2 linked regions of the Sandaracinus amylolyticus genome follow. The protein of the gene in region 1 interacts with the protein of each later gene in a pairwise test. Links are inferred from orthologs where the notes say so. Each region holds a gene or a part of one and is shown on either strand. Other genes may lie near its edges.

Region 1 (5,954 bases):
CCGTGAGCGCCTCGCTGAGCGAGCCCGGAACGTGCGGGACGTTCTTCAGCTCCTCGGGCGAGAGCGAGTAGATGTCCTTGTCGAGCGGATCGCCCGGATCGATCTTGTTCTGGATGCCGTCGAGGCCCGCCATGAGCATCGCCGCGAACGCGATGTAGGGGTTCGTCGACGGGTCGGGGAAGCGCACCTCGATGCGCTTCGCCTTCGGCGACGTCGAGTACATCGGGATGCGGATCGACGCCGAGCGGTTGCGCGACGAGTACGCGAGGTTGACCGGCGCCTCGTAGCCCGGGACGAGACGGCGATAGCTGTTCACCGTCGGGTTCGTCAGCGCGCAGAGCGCCGGCGCGTGCTTGAGGATGCCGCCGATGTAGTGGAGCGCCATCTCGCTCATGCCCGCGTAGCGGTCGCCGGCGAAGAGCGGCTTGCCCTCGCGCCAGATCGACTGGTGCACGTGCATGCCCGAGCCGTTGTCGCCGTAGAGCGGCTTCGGCATGAACGTCGCGGTCTTGCCCGCCATGCGCGCGCTGTTCTTCACGACGTTCTTGAACCAGAGGAGCTGGTCCGCCATGTGCGTGAGCGACTGGAAGCGCATGTCGATCTCGCACTGACCGGCCGTCGCGACCTCGTGGTGGTGCAGCTCCACCTCGATGCCGACCGCCGTGAGCATGCGCGACGTCTCCGTGCGCCAGTCCATCAGCGTGTCGTTCGGCGCGCAGGGGAAGTAGCCGCCCTTGTAGCCGATCTTGTGGCCGAGGTTCGGGCCCTCGTGGCGGCCCGTGTTCCACGCCGCCTCGATCGAGTCGAGCTCGTAGAAGCCGCCGTTGTTCGCGACCTCGAACTTCACGTCGTCGAACACGAAGAACTCGGCCTCGGGGCCGAAGTACGCCGTGTCGCCGATGCCCGTCTGGCGGAGGTAGCTCTCGGCCTTCTGCGCGATGTAGCGCGGGTTGCGCGAGTAGGGCTCACGCGTGATCGGGTCGACGACGTCGCAGATGAGCACGATCGTCGGCTGCTCGGTGAACGGGTCCATCTGCGCGGTCTTCGCGTCCGGCAGGAGCAGCATGTCGCTCGCGTTGATCGGCTGGAAGCCGCGGATCGACGAGCCGTCGAACCCGAAGCCGTCCTCGAACGCACCCTCGTCGAGGCGCGCCGCCGGGACGGTCGTGTGCTGCCAGACGCCGGGGAGGTCGCAGAAGCGCAGGTCGACCATCACGGCGTTGTTCTTCTTGGCGAGCTCGATTGCCTTCTTCACGTCGCTCATAAGTCGGTTCTCTCTCTCCGGGTCTGGTGCTCTCTGGAGCGGATGCTGCGGGGCTCGGGATCAGGCTCAGACGGCGTCCTCGCCACGCTCGCCGGTGCGGATGCGGACCGCCTCCTCGACGTGGAAGACGAAGACCTTTCCGTCGCCGATGCGGCCCGTCTTGGCCGAGCGCTCGATCGCCTCGAGCACCGGCACGACGAGCGCGTCGGGAATCACGACCTCGATCTTCACCTTCGGCACGAAGTCGACCACGTAGGCGGACCCGCGATAGACCTCGCGCTTGCCGCCGGTACGGCCGAAGCCTTTCACCTCGGTGACGGTCATGCCCTTGACGCCGACTTCCGCGAGCGCGTCCTTCACCTCGTCGAGCTTGAACGGCTTGATGATGGCCTCGACCTTCTTCATGGCTCGTCTCTCTCCGGTGGGGCGCATGCGCTATGAACGTGGTTTGTTTCGGTTACGTTTCGGCGCCGTAAATAGGCGACCGGAAGGTGCTTCGTCGAGCCGAACGTAGGGACACGTTCGATTTGAGTCGCGCCTGATACGTGAAGAAATGCGCGGGATCTGCGTGTCGCAGACGCGCTCGCTCACGGGATCCAGGTCGCGTGGAAGATCGGGCCCTGAGCGCCCGGCTCGGCGATGACGCGCACTTGATCCCGGCCCGCGAGGCGGAGCACGGACTCGATCGCGATCCGGATGCCGCGCGTGGAGAACTCGGGGATGTCGGGCCAGCCGACGACGCGGATCTCCGCACGGCCGGGGCAGACGACGAGCGGCACGAGCTCGCCGCGGTTGAGCGCGCGCGCGTAGATGCGCGGGGTGCGCGCGACGAGCGCCTCGTCGGTCGTGAACCGGAGGAGCAAGCGCCAGAGCGTCGTGAGCGTGCGCTCGACGGCGGTGCGCGAGACCTGCTCGTGGAGCTCGACGGGATCACGCGCGAGCTCGATCGCGGCCGCGTGCATGACGTGCTCGGCGGTCGTCACGCGCGGCCACGACACCGCGGACGTCTCGTCGTACTCGCGACGCGCGTCGGGTGGGAGGCGATCGAGCGCGCGGGCGAAGCGCGCCGGCCCGCAGATCTCCTGCAGGATGCGCCGGTGCTCGAGGACGAGCGCGCCCGACATGCACGCGATCGACGCCGACGGTGCCCCCGTTCCGTCCATGCGCGGATGCTAGCCGCCGCGGGATCGCCGCGGCAACCGAGGGTCACTGGATGGGTGCGGCGCCGCACGAAGCGCGCACGCGAGCCGCGTGCATCGAGCGCGGGTGCGCGGCGAGGAAGCGGTCGGCCTCGGTGCGCGCGGCCGCGGTGAGGCCCGCTTCGCAGAGCGCGAGGACGCGGGTCGCAGCGCGCTCTTCGCGCAGCGCGCCCTGCGGGAACCGCGCGGCGTGATCGTCGAGGAGCGCGAGCGCGCGCGTCGCGTCGTGCGCGCGGAGGGCGCGGTGGGCTTCGCGGAGGAGCGCGGTCTCGGCGAGCAGGGCATCGCGGGCGGGCCCGGTGGCGCGCGGCTGCACGCGATCGGGGGACGCGGCGCGCACCGGCGCCGCTCGCTCCGGTGCGGGCGGCTCCGGCGCGGGCTCCTCGGTCGCCGGCTGCTCGGGCGCGTCGATCGGCGCGAGGTGGACTTCGGGCAGCGGATCGACGGGCGCGTCAGGCGCGACCTCGCGGCGGGGCGACGGCGCGTCGCGCGACGCGATCACCGCGATCGCGGCGCCGCCGACCACCGTCGTCGCGAGCGCGGCGGCGGCCACGATCTTCCACGCGCTCCATGCGGCGACCGCCTTCGCGGCGGTCGCGCTCGCCGCCGCTCCCGACACCGCCGTGCCGGCGACCGCACCGCCGGCGATCGTCGCCGCGACCGCACGGCGCAGGCGCGCGCGCTCCTCCGCGCTCGGACCGAGGCCCTCGCGCGCTGCATCGATCAGCGAACGATCGATCTCGCGCTCGCTCACGGCTGCCTCCATTCGTCCTTCGCGCGGAGGCGCGCGAGGTGTCGGTCGTACTCGCGGCGCGCGAGGCGCAGGCGCGAGTAGACGGTGTTCACGTTCACCTCGAGCGCGGACGCGATCTCGGGAACGGGCATCTGCTCGATCTCGGCGAGCACGAAGACGGTGCGCTGGTCCTCGCCCATCGCGGCGAGGATCTCGCCGAGCAGGCGGACCGCCTCGGCGCGCGCGACCTCTTCGTGAGGGCCCGCGCTCGTGACGTCGACGACGTCGTCGGGGAGCGCAGCGTGATCGTGCTTGCGGCGGAAGCGACGACGATGCTCCTGGATGACGCGCACGAGGATGCGCGCGAGCCAGGTGCGAATCGCGGCGCGGCCTTCGAACTCGGGCAGGCGTCGGTGCACGACGACGAACACGTCCTGGAGCACGTCGTCGATCGCGGTGGCGGGCACGCCGAGGGCGCGCGCGCTGCGCCAGAGGAAGTCGACGTGCGCGTCGTAGACCTCGTCGAACGAGGGCACGTCCGCCGGCGTGGTCGCGGGCTCCGCGACGTCGACCGGATGCGCGCTCGTGGCGGACACGAAGGCCATGCTCGCACGGACAATGTCCGCGGCGCGGCGCGCCCGTCACACGATCTTCAGGGGAGGCGGATCAGCGCGCCGAGCCCGAGGACCGCGCCGACGTCGGACGCGCGGTGGACGCGCCGTGGCGCTCCGTCGAGCTCGAGATCGAAGGTCGGCGCGACGAACGGGATCTGGAGCTCGGCGAGCACGGTGATCGCGAGCGGTCCGACGACCCACACGCGCGCTTCGCCGCCGACGGCGAGCGCGGCCCAGGGCGCAGCGCCCGAGAGCACGATCGGCACGGCCTCGCCGCGGCCCCACATCGCGCCGGCTTCGACGGCGAGGCAGGGCGCGAGCTCGAGCAGCGGAGGTGCGGCCTCGAGCGCGAGGCACGTGCGGAGGCGCGCGGCGGCGAGCCCGAAGCTGCCGCCGCGCGGGTCGTCCTCGGCGAGCCGCGCGCGTTGCTCGGCGAGGAACGAGCCCGACGCCCAGAGCTCGAGCGCGCCTCCCGAGAAGAGACCGAGACGCACGCCGAGCGAGACCATCGCGCCCGGCGACACCGACGGAACCGGACCGATGCCGAGGATCGCGTGCGCGCTGGCGACGAAGCGCACATCGAGCGGCGTCGACGGCGTCGTGGGCGGGGGTGCGGCCTCGGGCTCGGGCGCGGGCTCGGCGACGTGGGGCCGCGGCGACGACAGCGCGTCGGCAGTGTCGGACGGCTCGCCGTTCGCACGCTCGGTCGCGGGCTGGGTCTCGGGCGCGGGGTCGGTCTCGGGCTCGGTCTCGGGCTCGGGCTCGGCCTCGCTCTCGTTCGCCGCGACGGCCTCGGGATCGATCGCCATCGCGATCACCAGCGCCGCGGCCTGCGCGAGCCCTTCGCACGACGTGCCTCCGATCGTGCGCGCGCCTTCGCCCTCGGGCGTGCTCGTCTCGATCTCGAGCTCCAGCTGCGTGCCGCGCCGCACGATCCTCGCGCGCACGCGGATCGTCGCATCGCGCCGTGCGTGCGCGCCGAGCAGGCGATCGACCTCGCTCGCGACCGCGTCGCGAGCGGGACAGCCCACGGGCGCGCTCCACGTGAGCACGTCCGCGCTCGTTCGCTGCGCGTGCGCGCACGGCGCCGTCGCGCCGCCGAGCACGATCGCGAGCACGAACGTCGACCCCCACCAGTGCGCTCGCATCCCCCCCTGCGCCGCGAGCCGGTATGCCCTCGTCGTTCGCCCGGCGCAACGACGTGCACTTCGTGTGACGGGCGCGGCGGCTCGCGGTCATTGGCCCCTCAGAGCAGCTTGGGAGGACGAATGACGCGTATGACGAATCGGTGGGCGACGTGGCGCCCCGCGCTCCTGCTCCTGGCGCCCGCGCTCATGGGCGCGCGCGGTTGCGGCGATCCGGTGCCGATCGGAGGGACCTGCGATCCCGCGGATTGCGGCTCTGCATCGGGTGCGCCCGCGATCATGTGCTCGGATGGCTCGCTCGGCGGCAACACCGGGCGCTGCATCGCCGCGGCGGACGGATCGCAGTGCACGTGGGAGTTCCGCGACTGCCCCGATCCCGATCCCGCCGAGTGCACGCCGACCGCCGACGGATCGACGCGGCTGACCATCGAGCAGTGCGAATCGTGCGGCGGGTTCGTCGTCGGCGATCCCGGTGACGGGCGCACGCACCGCGCGGACTTCCGGTGCCCCGACGGCACGCCCTCGATGGGCTCGGTGAGCTTCGGCATCGAAGGCGGCGCGTGCTGCCGACAGCCCGACGACACGTGCGCGAGCAGCGAGTGCGGTGCCGCGCCGGACGTCGCGACGTGGATCTGCGAGGACGGACGCGTCGGTGGCTTCACCGGTCGCTGTCTGCGCGACGCCGCCGGCGCGTGCGGCTGGGAGATCGTCGACTGCCCGCGCGGCGACGCGTGCGAGCCCGCGGAGTGCGGTCCTGCGCCCGGTGCGCCCGCGATCACGTGCCCCGACGGATCGATCGGCGGCAACACCGGCCGCTGCCTGCGCGCGGCGGACGGCACGTGCGGCTGGGAGCACCGCGAGTGCCCGAGCACGGTCGCGTGCGGCGGCCTCACGCCCGAGCCCGTCGACTGCGGCGAAGGTCGCTATTGCGCGTGGACGCTCGAGAACATGTGCGGCGCGTTCGACGCGCAGGGCGTGTGCCGCGATCGTCCGGACGCG
Region 2 (5,864 bases), 1.6 Mb from region 1 along the record:
CTGGCGATCAATCCTGGCTCGCGATCAAGCAGTGGAGTCGGGGCGAGACCGCGACACACACCGAGACGAGCCCGTGCACCGCGCCCGCAGCGTCCACCCCGTGAGCCCGCGATGCTACTCGCGACGCTCGTGGCTGAACAGCGTGATGCTCGCGCTGCTCGTCGCTGCGTGCGGCGCGCCCGCGGAGACGGACGTCGATACCGGACCGCGCGATTCCGGGCGCGCGTCGCCGCCCGAGGTGAGCGAGCTCGACGCGATGGGCATCCCGCTCGATCGGCTCCGCGCGATCGAGGACGCGTGGGCTGCGCGCGCCGGTGCGAGCGAGCAGGGCGTGCGTGCCGCGCGACGTGCGGCGTCGCTCGCGCGCGTCCGTGCGCTGCGCGAGCCCGACGGTGACGGGCTCGCGCGCGCTCGTGCCCTGCTCGCCGACGCGTCGCTGCGACGCGACGTGCCCGGTGCGTGCGACGCCGCGATCGATCTCGCGCGGCTCGAGGCGCGTGACGCGGTCGATCCCACCGCGGCGTATCTCGTCGCGCACCGCGCGTCGCGGCGCTGGACCGACGAAGCGTGCGCGCTCGAGGCGCGACGCATCCTCGGCGCGCTCGAGGGGCATCGTCCCGATCGCGCGCTGCTCGCCGCGATCGACGCCGATCCGAACGCCGACGATCCCAGCATCGGCCTCGCTGGTGATCCCGAGCCTCCGCGCGACGCGCTCGAGGCGTGGGCTGCCGAGCGGACCATCTCGGGGGAGCCGGCGACGCTCGAGTCGATCGTCGTCTACGGCCACGAGGATCGCGAGGCACGCAGCGTGCGCGTCGTGCTCGCGCTCGATCGCGTCGCGGCGTACGAGCGTCTCGATCTGCCCGCGGCGGGCGAGCTCCCTGCGCGTGTCGCGATCGATCTCGCATCGACGACGCCCGCGTCGGCGCTGCCCTCGACGATCCCGGTGGGCGCGGCCGGCCTCGCGCGCATCCGCCACGCGCGGCGCGACGACCGGACGCGAGTCGTGCTCGACCTCGAGCCCGGCACGGGCGCGCGCGTGTTCTTGCTGCCGCAGCCGTTCCGCGTCGTGATCGACGTGACGCGTGGCGAGCCCGGCGCTGCGACCACGACCGGCGCGGCGCGCGACGTCGATCTCATCCTGATCGATCCCGGTCACGGCGGCGACGACTACGGCGCGCGCGCGTTCGGGATGCGCGAGGCCGACATCGTCCTCGATCTCGCGATGCGCGTGCGCGACGTGCTGCGCCGTCGCCTGCCGAACGTGCGCATCGTGCTCACGCGCGACCGCGACGTGTTCGTCTCGCTCGAGCAGCGCGCTGCGATGGCGAACGCGGTGTCCGCCGATGCGTTCGTCTCGATCCACCTGAACGCGGCCGACGAGTCCGTCGACCACGGCGGCGTGACCACGTTCGTGCTCGACACCACGAACGATCGTCAGGCGCTGCGCCTCGCCGCGCGCGAGAACGGAACGACCACCGCGGAGGTCGGCGGCCTCGCGCGCATCCTCGCGGGGCTGCGTCGCGAGGAGCAGGTCGCCACGTCGCGCGCGCTCGCCGAGCGCATCCACCGGGGCACGCTCGCCGGCGGTCGCACGGTGCTCCCGCGGCTCCACGATCGCGGCGTGCGCAGCGCGATGTTCTACGTGCTGGTCGGCGCGACGATGCCGGCGGTGCTCGTCGAGGCGTCGTTCATGACGCGCGAGGACGAGGCCGACGCGCTGCGCAACGATCGCTACCGAGGCGCGCTCGCGGACGGCATCGCGGAGGGCATCGTGCGCTGGGTCGAAGGGCGCTGATCCTCGACGGATGGACAGGCATTCCAGTCCCGAACTCGGGATGTGACAAGAGAGCTCGCGAAGCAGCCGGCGCGGGCACGGACGGGCGCTGGCTGCGCAGCGAGCCGTCGAATTCGTCGCCGTCCGATGTTTGCACGGGAATGAATCGCGCCGAATACTTTCGGCCTCATGGCCGAAGGCGCGCGTTCGTCGCTCTCGGGGCGGGGCCCGGGAGGTCCCGCTCCCTCGCTCGACCTCGCCACGTTCGCGCCCGGGCTCGGCAAGACGTGCGAGGAGTATCGCGCGACGTATCGCGAGCGCCTCGCCGAGATGGTACGTCGCGGCGAGAGCGGTGTGCGCGTCGCGTCGATGCACGCGCGCATCCTCGACGGCCTGCTGAGCGCGCTCTACTGCGCATCGATCGCTGCCGCGAAGACCCACGGTCGCGGGCCTCGGGGTCGCACCGCGCTGCTCGCGGTCGGCGGCTACGGGCGTGGCCTGCTCGGGTTGCACAGCGATCTCGACGTCGTCGTGCTCTGCGAGGATCCCGGCGATCCCGGCGCGGCGCTCGTCGCGCAGGCGCTGCTCTATCCGCTGTGGGATCTCGGCCTCGAGATCGGCCACGCGGTGCGTGGCGTGGACGAGACGCTCGCGCTCGCGCGCGACGATCTGCGCACCGCGACGACCCTGCTCGACGTGCGGCGCGTCTCGGGCGACGCGAGCCTCGTGGACGAGCTGCTGCGCGGCGCGCGCCGTCACGTGTTCGAGCCGGCGATGAGCGACATCCTCACCGCGCTCGCGACCGACACCGACGCGCGCCACGAGCGCTACGGCGGATCGCGCTTCCTCCTCGAGCCCGAGGTGAAGAACGGCTGCGGAGGCCTGCGCGATCTCGACGTGATCCTCTGGACCGCGAACGTGCGCTGGGCCGCGCGCTCGCTCGAGGAAGCGGTCGCGCAGGGCGTGCTGCTCCATCGCGAGGCGCAGGAGCTCGACGCGGCGCGCGAGCTGCTCTGGCGCGTCCGCAACCTGCTCCACGCGCGCGGCGAGCAGAACGGCGGATCGGGTCGCCGCCACGACCGCCTCACGTTCGAAGATCAGGAAGACGTCTCGGCGCAGATGGGCTTCGTCGACGACGGAGTCTCGCTCGGCGTCGAGCAGTTCATGCAGACGTACTACCGCCACGCGCGCGTGGTGGAGACCGGCGTCGAGCGCATGCTCTCGCGCGCTCGCCACCACGATCGCAAGGCCCCCGCGCCGCTCGAGGAGCTCGGCGGCGGTGTGCTCGTGTTCGACGGGCACGTGACGCTGCGCGAGTCGGAAGCGCTCGAGCGCGACCCCGCGCTCGCGCTGCGCCTGTATCGCCAGGTGGTCCGCCGCAACCTCCCGCCGTACGCGTTCGCGCGCGATGCGATCGCGCGAGCGGCCGCGGATCCCGTGTGGTGCGAGCGCCTGCGCGCGAGCCGCGAGGCGGCCGATCTCTTCCTCGAGCTCCTGACGCACGTCGGCGATGCGCCGGTGCGTCGCGGCTCGATGCTCGCGGAGCTGCACGAGGTCGGCGTGCTGCTCGCGATGATCCCGGAGTTCGAGCCGGTCACCGGCCGCGTGCAGCACGACGTCTACCACGTGTACACGGTCGACGTTCACTCGGTCGCTGCGGTCGATCGCCTGCGTGCGCTGATGCGCGGCGATCACGCGAGCGATCTCCCGATGCCGACGCGCCTCGCGGCGGACGTGCCGCGCCCGATGACGCTCTTCCTCGGCGTGCTGCTGCACGACATCGGCAAGGGACGCGGCGGGCACCACGCGACGATCGGCGCGCAGCTCTCGGTGCCGATCGGCGAGCGCCTCGGGCTCACGCCGGGCGACGTGCTCCACGTGCGCTGGCTCGTCGAAGAGCACCTCAGCCTCTACCACTGGGCGCTCCGTCGCGACATCACGGATCCCGACACGATCGCCGAGGTCGTGCGTCGCGTCGGCACGCTCGATCGGCTGCGCGATCTCTACGTGCTCACCGTCGCGGATCTCTCGACGACGAACCCGAATGCGATGACCTCGTGGAAGGCGCGCATGCTCGACGACCTCTACCTCGCGACCGCCGCGTGGCTCGAGGCGCCGGCGGGGCAGGGCGGCGAGCAGGGCGAGAAGCGCGCCGACGCGATCCGCGATCAGGTGCGCGTCGGGTTCGTGGGGGACGGTCGGCAGGCGGAGCTCGAGTCGTTCCTCGCGTCGATGCCCGATCGGTACGTGCTCGCGAACCCCGTCGACGTCATTCGCGCGCATGCGCGCGTCGTGCGCGATCGCGATGCTCGCACCGTGCACGTCGCGCTGCGCCCGGGCCCGAGCGAGGAGGTCGCGGAGCTCGTCGTCGTCACCGACGATCGTCCCGGGTTGCTCGCCGACGTCGCGGCGGTGCTCGCTTCGTCTCGGCTCGACATCACGACCGCGCAGATCCACACGCGGCCGCGCGCGGGCTCGCACGACGAGGCGTTCGACGTGTTCCAGGTGCGCCGCACCGGCGCGGCCGAGGGCGAGCCCGTCGATCGCGAGCTGGTCTCGCGCATCCAGAAGGATCTCGAGGATCTCGTCACCGGTCGGGTGAGCGCGAAGGATCTCCTCGCGCGCCGCGCCGCGCCGCCCGCGTGGGCGCGCAAGCACATGCCCGCCGTGAAGACCGAGATCCTCGTCGACGACGACGTCTCGCCGCGCTTCACCGTCATCGACGTGTTCACGCGCGATCGCGTCGGTCTGCTCCACGCGATCGCGCGCACGCTGCACGAGCAGGGGCTCTCGATCGCGCTCTCGAAGGTCACGACCGAGGGCGAGCGTGTCGCCGACGTGTTCTACGTGACCGACGAGCGCGGCGCGAAGCTGCGCGACGGCGCGCGGGTCGCGGCGCTCAAGGACGCGCTGCGCGCCGCGATCGACGCGCTCGCCGAGCGCGACGCGCGCTGATCGTTCTTCGTCGTCGCGCGTCTCATCTCGTCCGGCGCGGGCTCGACAGCAAGCCGCGTCAGGAGATAGAGAGGCCGCATGCGGAGAACGCTCAGGTCCGGCGCGCTCGTGCTCGTGCTCCTCGGGTGTGGCGGGGGCAGCAGCGCCGGAGGCGCGACGTCGAGCGGCGGCGAGGAGCCGATCGAGTTCGACGACGAGGCCGCCGCGCGCCGCGCGCCACCCGCGAGCGAAGAGGTCACGCAGGCGGAGCAGCTGATCGCGCAGGGCGAGCCCGATCGCGCGGTGCCGCTGCTCGAGGCGGCGATCGAGCGCGATCCCCGCGACGTGCGCGCCCGCCTCGACCTCGGTCTCGCCCACGAGATGCGCGAGGATCTGCCGGCCGCAGAGCGCGCGTACCGCGGCGCCATCGAGGTCGACCCGACGTTCGCGGAAGCGCTCAACAACCTGGGCGCGCTGCTCCGCGACACCGAGCGCGGCGAGGAGGGCATCGCGATGCTGCGCCGCGCGGTCGAAGCGCGTCCGGGGCTCGCGTCGGCGCACCTCAACCTCGCGCTCGCGCTCGAAGACGCGGGCGACGACGCCGGCGCCGAGAACGAGTACCGCACCGTCATGCGCCTCGCGCCGCGCGACCCTGCGAGCCGCACCGCGCTCGCGATGATCCTGCTCTCGCGCGGCGAGCGCGATCAGGCGCTGATCGAGCTGCGCCGCGCGCTCCCGCTCGCCGAAGGAAGCCGCGCCGATCTCGCGGCGATCGGGAACGGGCTGCGCCGCGCCGGCGATGCCGACCTCGCGGTGCGCGCGCTCGGCGAGGCGATCGCCGCCGAGGACGCACCCGCGCCGCCCGCGCTGCGCGCCGAGCTCGCGCTCGCGGAGTACGCCGCGGGCCAGCGCGAGGCCGCCGAAGCGCGCATCCGCGAGATCATCCGCGACGAGCCGAGCTATCCCGATGCGCACTGGGTGCTCGCGAACATGCTCGCCGCGCGCGAGGCCTGGCGCGACGCCGCGACCGAGTACCAGACGTTCTTGCGCATGGCCCCGGACGCGCCCGAGGCCGCGCAGGCGCGCGCCCGACTCGAGCACGTGCGCGCCCAGCGCTGATCGTCAGAACGGGATCGGCGTCCCGCTCGCGTGC

Evidence for each region. The genes of interacting proteins can lie anywhere in the genome.
Region 2: the proteins of DB32_RS13770 (region 1) and glnD interact in binary tests that used the Escherichia coli proteins (3 or more experiments, as listed by UniProt). The link is inferred for Sandaracinus amylolyticus from one-to-one orthologs.

Annotation. Positions count from the first base shown.
Region 1 is NZ_CP011125.1:3,278,245-3,284,198, forward strand. What follows is about bases 1-2,690. They hold DB32_RS13770 (P-II family nitrogen regulator), read right to left. Parts: upstream 1,670-2,690; coding sequence 1,331-1,669; downstream 1-1,330. Other genes in these bases: glnA (type I glutamate--ammonia ligase), read right to left, coding at 1-1,255; DB32_RS13775 (hypothetical protein), read right to left, coding at 1,852-2,427; DB32_RS13780 (hypothetical protein), read right to left, coding at 2,471-2,690. In the rest of the region: more of DB32_RS13780, read right to left, coding at 2,691-3,217; DB32_RS13785 (RNA polymerase sigma factor), read right to left, coding at 3,214-3,792; DB32_RS13790 (hypothetical protein), read right to left, coding at 3,849-4,958; DB32_RS49510 (hypothetical protein), read left to right, coding at 5,088-5,954. UniProt on the Escherichia coli protein: P-II indirectly controls the transcription of the glutamine synthetase gene (glnA). P-II prevents NR-II-catalyzed conversion of NR-I to NR-I-phosphate, the transcriptional activator of GlnA. When P-II is uridylylated to P-II-UMP, these events are reversed.
Region 2 is NZ_CP011125.1:4,921,972-4,927,835, reverse strand. Bases 1,594-4,932 are described here. They hold glnD ([protein-PII] uridylyltransferase), read left to right. Parts: upstream 1,594-1,966; coding sequence 1,967-4,732; downstream 4,733-4,932. Other genes in these bases: DB32_RS20915 (tetratricopeptide repeat protein), read left to right, coding at 4,811-4,932; DB32_RS20925 (N-acetylmuramoyl-L-alanine amidase), read left to right, coding at 1,594-1,798. Outside these bases: more of DB32_RS20925, read left to right, coding at 101-1,593; more of DB32_RS20915, read left to right, coding at 4,933-5,830; DB32_RS20910 (SDR family oxidoreductase), read right to left, coding at 5,834-5,864.